Regions from separate parts of the Streptomyces sp. KL116D genome, predicted to be linked through region 3. Evidence: riboswitches for the same ligand, from Rfam matches in the RefSeq annotation. Region 3 holds a riboswitch; each other region holds the start of a gene.
The links. Region 3 has a riboswitch for cobalamin ahead of RBJ77_RS23965 ((2Fe-2S) ferredoxin domain-containing protein). Riboswitches for the same ligand answer to the same signal wherever they lie in the genome.

Region 1 (4,448 bases), on a different contig from region 3:
CCGTGCCGAGTTCGCCCCAGCCGTCCTTGTAGCCGTAGACGCTCGCCAGGCTGCGGGCGTCGTAGTCGCCGTTCATGATGTCGATGTCGGCGGGGGTGATGAGCGACGGATGGGCGACGCCGAGCAGCGCCCGAGATCTTCAGCAACTCCCGGCGCAGAGTGCGCAGGTAGACGAAAGCGGCCCGCTGGGCTTCGACGGCGCGTCGACGCCGCGCACCAGCCACGGGCCTGGGTGGCGATACCGGTCGGGCACTTGTCCGTGTGGCACTTCTGGGCCTGGATGCAGCCGATGGACAGCATGGCCTCGCGGGCCACGTTGATCATCATGTCGACGCCCAGGGCGAAGGCCACCGCGGCGTTCTCCGGCAGACCGAGCTTGCCGGACCCGATGAAGGTGACGTCGTCCGTCAGGCCCCGCTCGGCGAACGCGGGGTAGACGCGGGAGAAGCCCATCCCGGAACGGCACCGACACGGAGTCGGCGAAGATCAGCGGAGCCGCCCGGTGCCGCCCTCGCCGCCGTCGATGGTCACGAAGTCGACGCCGCGGTCACCCCGCGCCATCAGCGTGGCCAGCTCCTCCCAGAAGCCCATGTCGCCCACGGCGCTCTTGATCGGCCGGCAGTCCGGTCTCGGTGGCGAGCAGTTCCACGAAGTCGAGCATCGAGTCGACGTCGTGGAAGGCGCTGTGCCGGGAGAGGCGCAGTCCTTGCCCACCGGGATGCCGCGGATGCGGGCGATCTCGGGGTCACCTTCGCACCCGGCAGCATCCCGCCGAGCCCCGGCTTGGCGCCCTGGGACAGCTTGATCTCCAGTGCCATCTCGCGGGGCGCCCGCGACCACGGCCTTGAGCTTGTCGAGGTTGAAGGTGCCGTCGTCGTTGCGGCAGCCGAAGTACGACGTGCCGATCTGCAGGACGAGGTCACCGCCGCTGCGGTGGTACTCGGAGAGGCCGCCCTCGCCGGTGTTGTGCATCGTGCCGGCCAGCGCCGCGCCCTTGTTGAGCGCCGTGATGGCGGGTCCCGACAGCGAACCGAAGCTCATCGCCGATATGTTCACGACGCTGGCCGGCCGGAACGCCTTGGCCCGCCCGCGCGGCCCGCCAGTACCTTGGCCGAGGGCAGCGGCGCCTGCGCGGTCGTGCAGATCGGGCAGTGCCCGGCGAACGTGCGCTGCTTGATGTAGGCGTGGCCCTGCACGTGCTCGACGTCGTTGTCGGTGCCGAACCCGAAGTAGTTGTTCTCACTCTTCGCCGACGCGTAGATCCAGCTGCGCTGGTCGCTGGCTGAACAGGCGCGTTCCTCGTCGTTGGAGGTCACGACGTACTGCCGCAGCTCAGGGCCGATCGCCTCCAGCAGGTACCGGGCGTGCCCGAGCACGGGAAGTTCCTGAGGAGCGCGTGCTTCTTCTGGACGAGGTCGCGGGCCGCCACCAGGGCCAATCCGCCGCGGCGGCCGCACGCAGATGCTCCGAGCACGCATGAACGTTCCCTTTCCTCGACTGCTGGATCCCCGACGCAACCGCCGTAGCGGCGGCGGACGTCATGGACGCCCGACGACGGATCCGACCGGCATGGGCCGGTGCCCGACGACGCGACGCCCCACGAGCCTAGAGGTCCGGAGCGACGGCGGACGGCTCAGCCCTGTGCGTCAGCGCCGCGCAGCGCGGGCAGTTCTGGACTCGGGAGCGTGAGAGGATGGCCGACGATTTAAAGGCGATGGCGGACAGAGGAAGCCGGTGCGATTCCGGCGCGGTACCGCCACTGTGATCGGTGAGCCGATCCCGAAAGGCCACTGCCCGTACGGGTGGGAAGGCCGGGACCGGCGGTGACCCGAGAGCCAGGAGACTCACGCTGTCGCCTCCTCGACGGGTACCGGGGCGGATCTCCCGGTGAGAGGAGTGGGGCATGACAGGAACACCGACCGGAGTCGCGACGCCGGCCGAGGGCGCGCGGGAAGCGGCTCCGAGCCGGGTGGTGGTGTGCCGACCGTTGCTGCGGCACGGTGAAGGTGGCCGGTGACCACGCGGCGCAGACGGCACGGTTGCGGTCCGCGGTTCCCGTGCGCGTCTCGGAATGTCTGGACGTGTGCGAGCAGGCGAACGTCATCGTGGTGCAACCGTCGGCCGAGGGACGCGCCGGCGGAGCGCGTCCGGTGTGGCTCTGGGCTCGTCAACGACCCGGAGGCGACGGAGGACATCGTCACGTGGGTGCGGGAGGGCGGGCCCGGCGTCGCGCCGATGCCCGAGATCCTCGACCTGTACGTCGTCACGCCTCCCGGCGCCGGACGACACGGTGAGCGGTTCCGGTATGGAGGAGCGGGCGAGGGCGGCCTCCGCCTCTGTGGGTGACGCGCTGCGCGACGTGGCCGGACTGGGCGGATTCTTCGACCTGCCCAGCACGGCCGGCGCGGCCGGTCCGCGAAGGGCCACGCGTCGTTCGCGGACGGATTCGCCGAGCGCGCACGCGAGGTGAACCGCAGGTTCGGGACGAGCGAGGCACGCGTCGGAGTGTCGATGGTGCACCTGGGGCCGCGGCCCGGCTGTGGTCACCACTCCTGGCGTGCACCGTCCTGCACGGGATCGTGCCCGACCTGAGGAACCTGGAATGGGTCGACGACACCTCGGCCGTCCGGTTGCAGGGGCCTCCCGAAGGCCGCCCGGCAGGCGAACCGCTGACGTGGCGGTCGGGGTGTACGAGCAAGTGGCCCATCCCTTGGCGGAGTTGGAGGGCACGTTCGAGGTGAAGGTCGCGCGGCGGCTCCTGGACGGGAACGTCGCCTCCGCGCTCGTAGGGTCCGCCGCCGTGCTCGCTGCGAGTCCGCCCGACGCGCGCTCGGCGGTGCTCCGTCTGACCCGCGACCGCTGGGCACGGGACGCCTCGTGGGTACGGGCAGCGTCACCGGCCCGGATCTGACGTTCCGGCGGCGCAGCTGCTGCCTGCTCTACCGTGCCTCGAACGGCGGCAAATGCGAGTGACTGCTGCCTGTGAGCGCGGTGACGCGACGAGGCGGACCGCAAGGAGCACCGACACGATCACGAGCTCAACTGCCTGAACCTGCCCGCAATGCACGGACTGACCGACCGCCGGGAAGACGGCAGTCAGGGAGCAGCCGCGGGCAGTCAGGGAATGGCGTGCGATGCGCGTTCGTCGCGTTCCATGGAATGCGACCGCTGGAATGCCGCGACGCGGACACCACTCAACGGGGCGGGGATCAGCCGCACTTGGTGCGCAGCTCCGCGATGGCGTTCTCGAAATCGGTGAGGGATTCAAAGGCGCGGTATACGGAGGCGAACCGCATGTAAGCCACCGGATCAAGTTCGCTCAGCGGCTCGAGAACGGCCAATCCCACCTCGTGAGTGGACAGTTGCGCGCTCCCGGTGGCCCGCACGTTCTCCTCGACCTGCTGACCGAGACGGTCGAGCATGTCCTCGGTGATGGGACGGCCTTGGCACGCCTTGCGGACGCTGCTGACAATCTTGGTGCGACTGAAAGGCTCGGTCACTCCACTGCGCTTCACCACGAGCAGGGAGTAGGTCTCCAAAGTGGTGAAGCGCCGCTGGCACGTGGGGCACTGCCGCCGTCGGCGGATCGACGTCCCGTCGTCGGTCGCCCGGCTGTCGATGACGCGACTGTCGGGGAGCCTGCAGAAGGGCAGTACACCGTTCGTTTCCTCTCGGGATGCATGAAACGGCCGGGGCATCTTCCGCTGTCCGGCCGATCGCGCGACGACATCGATCATATCCGAACTGACCTGGGCTTATTCATCAGATCTACAAATCGGACGGCCCCTTCGGCGCGGAGTGCCGGAGAAGTGCCGACGGGTGCCGAGCGGGTGCCGACGGGTGTCGAAGCGGGGCCGAGAATCGGAGGGCCGAGCCGATTGCCTCTTCAGCCGAATTCCTCCCGGGTGGGCAATTGCGCGCCGCTCCAAGCCACTGGCAACGGCCCTCCTTCGCTGCCCGGCAGCCCCGTCAGAGAGGGCGAACGCGAGTCTTGAGCAGGCAGAACGCATTGCCCTCGGGGTCGGCGAGGACGTGCGCCAGACTCGTCGCCGGTCTGCCCGACGTCGGCGGGGCGGGCCCCGAGCTTCAGGAGGCGTTCGAGTTCGGCGTCCTGGTCGCGATCGGTGGCGTTGACGTCGATGTGCAGCCGGGGCTTGGTCTCGTCCGTCGGCTCCTCGGGGCTGAGGATGATGGTCGGCGCTGCGGGCCGCCGAACCCTTCGCGCGGCCCGATCTCGAGGCTGCCGTCCTCCTCGCGGCCGAGTACGACGAAGTCAAGGACCTCGCACCAGAACCGGGCCAGCGCCTCGGGGTCCCGGCAACCGAGCACGAGTTCAGTGATACGACATGCCATGGACGAAACCTGCTCTCAGCGTCGGGACTGCCGGGGCGGCCGCACGCGGAATCCTGGGCTCGCCGCCGTGAGGACATCGCTCGAGACGTTACCGG
Region 2 (4,448 bases), on a different contig from region 3:
GGTTCACGCCGCTGGGCCAGGCGGGCGCTGCGCGCCGCCCAGGTCTCGGCGAGCCGGTCGCGGACCAGACCGGAGCGCAGGGCGGCCGCCTGACCGCCGGACCGCTCGATCAGCTGGAAGAACTCCCAGCCCGCGTGGGCGAGTTCGTCGGTGAGCCGCTCCACGTACCCGGAGCCGCCGGCCGGGTCGATGACCCGCGCCAGGTGCGACTCCTCGATGAGGATCGTCGAGGTGTTGCGGGCGATCCGCCGCGCGAACGCGTCCGGCAGCCCCAGCGCGTCGTCGAAGGGCAGCACCGTCACGGAATCGGCGCCGCCGACGCCCGCCGCCAGCGTGGCGATGGTGGTCCGCAGCATGTTCACCCACGGGTCGCGGCGCGTCGTCATCACCGACGAGGTCACCGCGTGCTGGCGCTGCGCACCCGCGTCGGCCGCCCCGCAGGCCTCGGCGACGCGCGCCCACAGCCGGCGCGCCGCCCGGAACTTGGCGATGGTCAGGAACTGGTCGGCGGTCGCCGCGTACCGGAACTCCAGCTGCGCCAGCGCCTGCCGGACCGTCAGCCCGGCCGCCGTCAGCAGGCGCAGATAGGCGACCCCGGTCGCCAGCGACGCACCCAGCTCCTGCGCGGCCGAACCGCCCGCCTCGTGGTACGGCAGCGCGTCCACGGTCAGCGCCCGCAGGCCGGGGTGGCGTGCGGTGCACCGGCGGGCGAGCTCGACGACGGCCTCGTCGTCGTACCCGGTGCCGGTGCGCGCCTCGTGGCCCAGCGGGTCCGCGCCCAGGTTGCCGCGCGCGGCGTCGTCGGCGACGCCCGCGTCCGCGTACAGCCGCAGCAGCCGGTCGGCGGCGGCCGCGGTCTCGGCGCCCGCGTCCAGGACGATCGGGGCGAGGTCCAGCAGCACGCCGTCGAGCGCGGTGGGCAGCGCCTCGACGGGGATGCCGCCGGAGCCGCCCACGGTCAGCCACAGCGACGTGACCCCGTTCTCCAGGTCGGCGAGGACCGCCGCGGCGTCGGCGACGGCGTGCCGCTGGCGCACGTCCCAGCCGCCCACGACATTGCCCTCGGCCCGGCCGCCGCGCACGAACGGCGCGAAACCGGGCAGGCCGGAGGCGACCGTGGTCGCGTCCCCGGAGGTGTACAGCGGGCGGGCGCGCAGCCCGTCCTCGAGCGGAGTGGACAAGGCGTCTTCCGCCTCGGCCGCCGAGAGTTCCTTGCCCGACTTGCGCAGGACACCCGCGACCAGGTGCTGCCACTGCTCGTGCGTCGCGTCGGGGAACTCGGCCGCCAAGGAAAGCCCGTCGTCTGGCAGGACCGTCATGCTCGGATGCTAGGGGAGATGACTACAGCGACAGCAGAGCCGACCCGTGTGACCTTGTTCGCCTTGGCTTCCCGGCCGGTTGCGACTATGAGCGGTCCCCGGGCCCCGCGCGCCCCCGGCCCGCCGTCCGCCCGGTCTTGGCCATGGACGCGTCACACGGTAGCGTCATGTCGTTATCGACGACGGTCGACGGAAGCCGGTGAGAGTCCGGCACGGTCGCGCCACTGTGAACGACGAGCCCCCGGGCTCCTCGTGAGTCAGACCCGTGACGGTCGTCATGTGCACCAACGAAACGGGACGCGAACTCCCAAGGAGGCACTGCCATGGCGCAGCCTGTCGCCCAGCCGACCGCCACCACGCCGGTCCTGCCGGCCAAACTCCCGCTGAAGGTCATCGCCCCCTGGGCCGCCTTCTTCGGCATCCTGATGCTGGTCCTGCTGTACTTCGTCGGCGCCGAACAGGGCGCCACCTCCGTGTTCAGTGGCGCGGGGGTCCATGAATGGGTGCACGACGCACGCCACCTGCTCGGCTTCCCCTGCCACTGATCCAGAGGGACGTCGCGCGCTCATGAACTCAACCACCGTACGCAACCTGCTCGTTCGGGGCATGCTCGCCGGCCTGGCGGCCGGCGTGCTCGCCCTGGTCATCGCCTACTGGCTCGGCGAGCCCAGCGTCGACGGCGCCATCGGCTTCGAGGAGGCCCACGCGGCCCACTCGCACGGCGGCGAGGAGGCCGAACTCGTCTCCCGGAGCCTGCAGTCCACGGCCGGCCTCGCCACCGGCATGCTCGTCTACGGCGTCGCCTTCGGCGGCATCGCCGCCCTCGCCTACTGCTTCGCCCTCGGCCGCGCCGGCCGGTTCGGTCCGCGGGCGACCGCGCTGCTGCTGTCCGGCTGCGCACTGCTGGCCGTGTACGTCGTGCCGTACCTGAAGTACCCGGCCACTCCGCCCGCCGTCGGCAACCCCGACACCATCGGCAAGCGGACCACCCTCTACTTCCTGATGATCCTGCTCAGCGTGCTCCTCGCGACCGGCGCCACCGTCCTCGGCAAGCGGCTCGCCCCGCGGATCGGGACGTACTACGCCACGCTGGCCGGCGTGCTGGGCTTCGTCGTCGTGACGGGCATCGCCTTCGCCGTCCTGCCCGTGGTCAACGACGTGCCCGAGCACTTCCCCGCCACCCTGCTGTGGCGCTTCCGGCTCTCCGCGCTGGCCATCCAGGTCACCCTGTGGAGCGGATTCGGCCTGATCTTCGGGGAGTTGGCCCAGCGCCTGCTCCAGCCGAAGCCGGCCGCGGTCCCGGCCGCACCGGCGGTACCGGCCGGCCGGTGATCAGTCCGACGGATCCGCGGGGCTGAGCGGTCCTCCGAGGCGCACGTTCCAGCGTGCGCCCCGGCCGCTCAGCCCGGTGGCCGTCAGCGGCGCGACGTCGCAGCGCCAGAACGCCGACACGGGCGCGCCCAGCGCGTGCACCACGGCCGCGCGCACCACCTCGGGCTCCACGACGGCGACCACCTGCGCGTCGTCCGCCAGCGCGTCGAGCCACCGCGCCACCCGGGCGCACACACCGGCCACCGACTCCCCGCCACCGGGCGCGAACTCCGGATCGTCGAGCCACCGCGCGACGTCCAGCGGTTCGGCCCCGGTCACCTCCGCGAGCGTCCTGCCCCGCCAGCGCCCCATGTCCTGGGCGGCCAGTCCGTCCGGCGCGGCCGACGCGTCGAGACCGAGGGCCTCGGCGGTCTCGCGGCAGCGCCTGCTGCCCGACGTGACGGCCGGCGCGCCCGCGCCCGTCACCAGCGCTCCGGCCGCCGCCCGCGCGGCGTCCCGCCCCGACGCGTCGAGCGCGGCCCCGTCGTCGAACCGGGCCTGGCGCAGCGAGGCGTTCATGGCGGGGGAGACGAACAGGACGCGTCGGGTCACGACGGACTCCTCGGGGACGGGGCGGGCGGGTGGACGGGTGCGGGGCCCGGCCAGTCGAGGAGCCGGGCGCCGATCACCGCGGTCTGCAGCGCGTAGCGGTGCACCGGGTCGGCCGGGTCGGCGCCGGTGAGCTGGTGGATGCGGGCCAGGCGGTAGGTGAACGCGCGCACGCTCAGGGTCAGCCGGCGGGCGGCCTCGGCGGACACGCAGCCGGAGTCGAAGTAGGCCGTGAGCGTGTCGAGCAGCGGCTGCGCCCCGCCCCGCGCCCCGCGCAGCGGGCCGAGCGTGTGCTGGACGAGGTCGGCCATCGCCTGCCGGTCGCGGGTCAGCACCGGGTAGACGAGCAGGTCGGCGGCGCGCAGCACCGGGGCGTCCAGATCGAGGCGGGCGGCCAGGTCCAGCGCGTTGAGCGCCTCCTCGTACGACTGGACGACGCCGCCTGGGCCCGACTGCGGGCGGCCGACGGCGACCTGGACGCCCTCGCCCGCGGCGCACGCCTGCTCGGCGAAGTGGGCGAGGACCTTCTGCTGGTCGCCGGGGGCGATGCAGACCAGCCGGCCGTCCTTGGCGGTCAGCAGGATGTGCCGGTTGCCGAAGCGGGCGATCACCGCCCGCTCGACCTCGCGGGACACCGCGCCGCCCTCCTCGTACGCGACCGGCCCACGGGCCACCGCGACGGCGTGCCCGGACGACAGCCGCAGCCCGAACCGCTCGGCCCGCTCGGCGAGTTGGCCCAGGTCGCTGCGGCCGTAGAGCAGATCGTCGATGAAGTCGCGGCGGGCCGCCTCCTCCTGCCGCATGGTGAGCCGCTGCGCCCGCTCGTAGCCCTCGGCGAACGCGTCGAGCGCCTGGGCGCCGACCGTGACGACGCTGTCGAGCCCGGCGCGGGCGCCGACCGTGTCCGTACGCAGCTGCGCCAGGTGCGCGGCCACCAGATCGCGCAGGCCGAGCCCCTTCTCCGCGGCCCGCTCGCCCAGCGCGCGGCGCCCGTCGAGCTCGTCCCGGGTCAGCCGCCGGCCGGTGGCCGAGGCGTCCGCCACCACCCGGGCGAACCCGTCCAGGAACTCCGCGGGGACGTCCTCCTGCGGCGCCATCTCCACCCCTGTCGTCGTCCTGGCCCCGACGTCGTCCGCCGTCGTCCGCCGTCGTCTGCCGTCGTCCTGACGTCTTCTTAGCCGATGCGCCACGGCCGCCCACCGGCGGGGG
Region 3 (4,448 bases):
TGCCGGGACCCCGAGGCGCTGGCCCGGTTCTGGTGCGAGGTCCTTGACTTCGTCGTACTCGGCCGCGAGGAGGACGGCAGCCTCGAGATCGGGCCGCGCGAAGGGTTCGGCGGCCCGCAGCGCCGACCATCATCCTCAGCCCCGAGGAGCCGACGGACGAGACCAAGCCCCGGCTGCACATCGACGTCAACGCCACCGATCGCGACCAGGACGCCGAACTCCGAACGCCTCCTGAAGCTCGGGGCCCGCCCCGCCGACGTCGGGCAGACCGGCGACGAGTCTGGCGCACGTCCTCGCCGACCCCGAGGGCAATGCGTTCTGCCTGCTCAAGACTCGCGTTCGCCCTCTCTGACGGGGCTGCCGGGCAGCGAAGGAGGGCCGTTGCCAGTGGCTTGGAGCAGGCGCGCAATTGCCCACCCGGGAGGAATTCGGCTGAAGAGGCAATCGGCTCGGCCCCTCCGATTCTCGGCCCCGCTTCGACACCCGTCGGCACCTGCTCGGCACCCGTCGGCACTTCTCCGGCACTCCCGCGCCGAAGGGGCCGTCCGATTTGTAGATCTGATGAATAAGCCCAGGTCAGTTCGGATATGATCGATGTCGTCGCGCGATCGGCCGGACAGCGGAAGATGCCCCGGCCGTTTCATGCATCCCGAGAGGAAACGAACGGTGTACTGCCCTTCTGCAGGCTCCCCGACAGTCGCGTCATCGACAGCCGGGCGACCGACGACGGGACGTCGATCCGCCGACGGCGGCAGTGCCCCACGTGCCAGCGGCGCTTCACCACTTTGGAGACCTACTCCCTGCTCGTGGTGAAGCGCAGTGGAGTGACCGAAAGCCTTTCAGTCGCACCAAGATTGTCAGCAGCGTCCGCAAGGCGTGCCAAGGCCGTCCCATCACCGAGGACATGCTCGACCGTCTCGGTCAGCAGGTCGAGGAGAACGTGCGGGCCACCGGGAGCGCGCAACTGTCCACTCACGAGGTGGGATTGGCCGTTCTCGAGCCGCTGAGCGAACTTGATCCGGTGGCTTACATGCGGTTCGCCTCCGTATACCGCGCCTTTGAATCCCTCACCGATTTCGAGAACGCCATCGCGGAGCTGCGCACCAAGTGCGGCTGATCCCCGCCCCGTTGAGTGGTGTCCGCGTCGCGGCATTCCAGCGGTCGCATTCCATGGAACGCGACGAACGCGCATCGCACGCCATTCCCTGACTGCCCGCGGCTGCTCCCTGACTGCCGTCTTCCCGGCGGTCGGTCAGTCCGTGCATTGCGGGCAGGTTCAGGCAGTTGAGCTCGTGATCGTGTCGGTGCTCCTTGCGGTCCGCCTCGTCGCGTCACCGCGCTCACAGGCAGCAGTCACTCGCATTTGCCGCCGTTCGAGGCACGGTAGAGCAGGCAGCAGCTGCGCCGCCGGAACGTCAGATCCGGGCCGGTGACGCTGCCCGTACCCACAGGCGTCCCGTGCCCAGCGGGTCGCGGGTCAGACGGGAGCACCGCCGAGCGCGCGTCAGGGCGGACTCGCAGCGAGCACGGCGGCGGACCCTACGAGCGCGGAGGCGACGTTCCCGTCAAGGCCGCCGCGCGACCTTCACCTCGAACGTGCCCTCCAACTCCGCCAAAGGGATGGGCCACTTGCTCGTACACCCCGACCGCCACGTCAGCGGGTTCGCCTGCCGGGCGGCCTTCGGGAAGGCCCCTGCAACCGGACGGCCGAGGTGTCGTCGACCCATTCCAGGTTCCTCAGGTCGGGCACGATCCCGTGCAGGACGGTGCACGCCAGGAGTGGTGACCACAGCCGGGCCGCGGGCCCCAGGTGCACCATCGACACTCCGACGCGTGCCTCGCTCGTCCCGAACCTGCGGTTCACCTCGCGTGCGCGCTCGGCGAATCCGTCCGCGAACGACGCGTGGCCCTTCGCGGACCGGCCGCGCCGGCCGTGCTGGGCAGGTCGAAGAATCCGCCCAGTCCGGCCACGTCGCGCAGCGCGTCACCCACAGAGGCGGAGGCCGCCCTCGCCCGCTCCTCCATACCGGAACCGCTCACCGTGTCGTCCGGCGCCGGGAGGCGTGACGACGTACAGGTCGAGGATCTCGGGCATCGGCGCGACGCCGGGCCCGCCCTCCCGCACCCACGTGACGATGTCCTCCGTCGCCTCCGGGTCGTTGACGAGCCCAGAGCCACACCGGACGCGCTCCGCCGGCGCGTCCCTCGGCCGACGGTTGCACCACGATGACGTTCGCCTGCTCGCACACGTCCAGACATTCCGAGACGCGCACGGGAACCGCGGACCGCAACCGTGCCGTCTGCGCCGCGTGGTCACCGGCCACCTTCACCGTGCCGCAGCAACGGTCGGCACACCACCACCCGGCTCGGAGCCGCTTCCCGCGCGCCCTCGGCCGGCGTCGCGACTCCGGTCGGTGTTCCTGTCATGCCCCACTCCTCTCACCGGGAGATCCGCCCCGGTACCCGTCGAGGAGGCGACAGCGTGAGTCTCCTGGCTCTCGGGTCACCGCCGGTCCCGGCCTTCCCACCCGTACGGGCAGTGGCCTTTCGGGATCGGCTCACCGATCACAGTGGCGGTACCGCGCCGGAATCGCACCGGCTTCCTCTGTCCGCCATCGCCTTTAAATCGTCGGCCATCCTCTCACGCTCCCGAGTCCAGAACTGCCCGCGCTGCGCGGCGCTGACGCACAGGGGCTGAGCCGTCCGCCGTCGCTCCGGACCTCTAGGCTCGTGGGGCGTCGCGTCTCGGGCACCGGCCCATGCCGATCGGATCCGTCGTCGGGCGTCCATGACGTCCGCCGCCGCTACGGCGGTTGCGTCGGGGATCCAGCAGTCGAGGAAAAGGGAACGTTCATGCGTGCTCGGAGCATCTGCGTGCGGCCGCCGCGGCGGATTGGCCCTGGTGGCGGCCCGCGACCTCGTCCAGAAGAAAGCACGCGCTCCTCAGGAACTTCCCGTGCTCGGGCACGCCCGGTACCTGCTGGAGGCGATCGGCCCTGAGCTGCGGCGTACGTCGTGACCCTCCAACGACGAGGAACGCGCCTGTTCAGCCAGCGACCAGCGCCAGCTGGATCTACGCGTCGGCGAAGAGTGAGAACAACTACTTCGGGTTCGGCACCGACAACGACGTCGAGCACGCAGGGGCCACGCCTACATCAAGCAGCGCACGTTCGCCGGGCACTGCCCGATCTGCACGACCGCGCAGGCGCCGCTGCCCTCGGCCAAGGTACTGGCGGGCCGCGCGGGCGGGCCAAGGCGTTCCGGCCGGCCAGCGTCGAACATATCGGCGATGAGCTTCGGTTCGCTGTCGGGACCCGCCATCACGGGCGCTCAACAAGGGCGCGGCGCTGGCCGGCACGATGCACAACACCGGCGAGGGCGGCCTCTCCGAGTACCACCGCAGCGGCGGTGACCTCGTCCTGCAGATCGGCACGTCGTACTTCGGCTGCCGCAACGACGACGGCACCTTCAAACCTCGACAAGCTCAAGGCCGTGGTCGCGGGCGCCCCGCGAAATGGCACTGGAGATCAAGCTGTCCCAGGGCGCCAAAGCCGGGGCTCGGCGGGATGCTGCCGGGTGCGAAGGTGACCCCGAGATCGCCCGCATCCGCGGCATCCCGGTGGGCAAGGACTGCGCCCTCCCGGCACAGCGCCTTCCACGACGTCGACTCGATGCTCGACTTCGTGGAACTGCTCGCCACCGAGACCGGACTGCCGGCCGATCAAGAGCGCCGTGGGCGACATGGGCTTCTGGGAGGAGCTGGCCACGCTGATGGCGCGGGGTGACCGCGGCGTCGACTTCGTGACCATCGACGGCGGCGGGGCGGCACCGGGCGGCTCCGCTGACTTCGCCGACTCCGTGTCGGTGCCGTTCCCGGGATGGGGCTTCTCCCGCGTCTACCCCGCGTTCGCCGAGCGGGGCCTGACGGACGACGTCACCTTCATCAATCCGGCAAGCTCGGTCTGCCGGAGAACGCCGCGGTGGCCTTCGGCCCTGGGCGTCGACATTGATGATCAACGTGGCCTGCGAGGCCATGCTGTCCATCGGCTGCATCCAGGCCCAGAAGTGCCACACGGACAAGTGCCCGACCGGTATCGCCACCCAGGCCCGTGGCTGGTGCGCGGCGTCGACGCGCCGTCGAAGCCCAGCGGGCCGCTTTCGTCTACCTGCGCACTCTGCGCCGGGAGTTGCTGAAGAATCTCGGGCGCTGCTCTGCCGCCCATCCGTCGCTCATCACCCCCGCCGACATCGACATCATGAACGGCGACTACGACGCCCGCAGCCTGGCGAGCGTCTACGGCTACAAGGACGGCTGGGGCGAACTCGGCACGGACCTCGCCCAGGAGATCACCGCGCTGCTCACCACCGCCGGCCGCCGACCGGAAGCCGACCGCCGGCTGAGCTCGCGGACCGCGTCACGGACGCCGGAGCCTGACGGCCGAAGTGTG

Region 1: it holds a riboswitch for cobalamin, as region 3 does, so the genes downstream of both, RBJ77_RS32730 ((2Fe-2S) ferredoxin domain-containing protein) here and RBJ77_RS23965 ((2Fe-2S) ferredoxin domain-containing protein) in region 3, are expected to answer to the same signal.
Region 2: it holds a riboswitch for cobalamin, as region 3 does, so the genes downstream of both, RBJ77_RS14060 (CbtB-domain containing protein) here and RBJ77_RS23965 ((2Fe-2S) ferredoxin domain-containing protein) in region 3, are expected to answer to the same signal.

What each region holds. Positions count from the first base shown of each region.
Region 1 is NZ_JASERH010000084.1:144,400-148,847, forward strand. Features, by position in the region: gene RBJ77_RS32710 (glutamate synthase-related protein) at 73-453, opposite strand; gene RBJ77_RS32715 (glutamate synthase-related protein) at 561-818, opposite strand; partial or broken gene RBJ77_RS32720 (glutamate synthase-related protein) at 748-1,041, opposite strand; gene RBJ77_RS32725 (hypothetical protein) at 1,053-1,376, opposite strand; cobalamin riboswitch at 1,724-1,846, shown strand; partial or broken gene RBJ77_RS32730 ((2Fe-2S) ferredoxin domain-containing protein) at 1,904-2,346, shown strand; gene RBJ77_RS32735 (hypothetical protein) at 2,699-2,911, shown strand; gene RBJ77_RS32740 ((2Fe-2S)-binding protein) at 2,878-2,973, shown strand; gene nrdR (transcriptional regulator NrdR) at 3,210-3,698, opposite strand; partial or broken gene RBJ77_RS32750 (VOC family protein) at 3,970-4,353, opposite strand.
Region 2 is NZ_JASERH010000035.1:189,004-193,451, forward strand. Features, by position in the region: gene RBJ77_RS14055 (methylmalonyl-CoA mutase family protein) at 1-1,319, opposite strand, end outside; cobalamin riboswitch at 1,468-1,605, shown strand; gene RBJ77_RS14060 (CbtB-domain containing protein) at 1,643-1,864, shown strand; gene RBJ77_RS14065 (CbtA family protein) at 1,887-2,651, shown strand; gene RBJ77_RS14070 (histidine phosphatase family protein) at 2,652-3,242, opposite strand; gene RBJ77_RS14075 (PucR family transcriptional regulator) at 3,239-4,336, opposite strand.
Region 3 is NZ_JASERH010000059.1:80-4,527, reverse strand. Features, by position in the region: gene RBJ77_RS23980 (VOC family protein) at 1-591, shown strand, start outside; partial or broken gene nrdR (transcriptional regulator NrdR) at 627-1,117, shown strand; gene RBJ77_RS23970 ((2Fe-2S)-binding protein) at 1,354-1,449, opposite strand; partial or broken gene RBJ77_RS23965 ((2Fe-2S) ferredoxin domain-containing protein) at 1,985-2,427, opposite strand; cobalamin riboswitch at 2,485-2,607, opposite strand; gene RBJ77_RS23960 (hypothetical protein) at 3,360-3,785, shown strand; partial or broken gene RBJ77_RS23955 (hypothetical protein) at 4,010-4,063, shown strand; gene RBJ77_RS23950 (hypothetical protein) at 4,188-4,448, shown strand, end outside.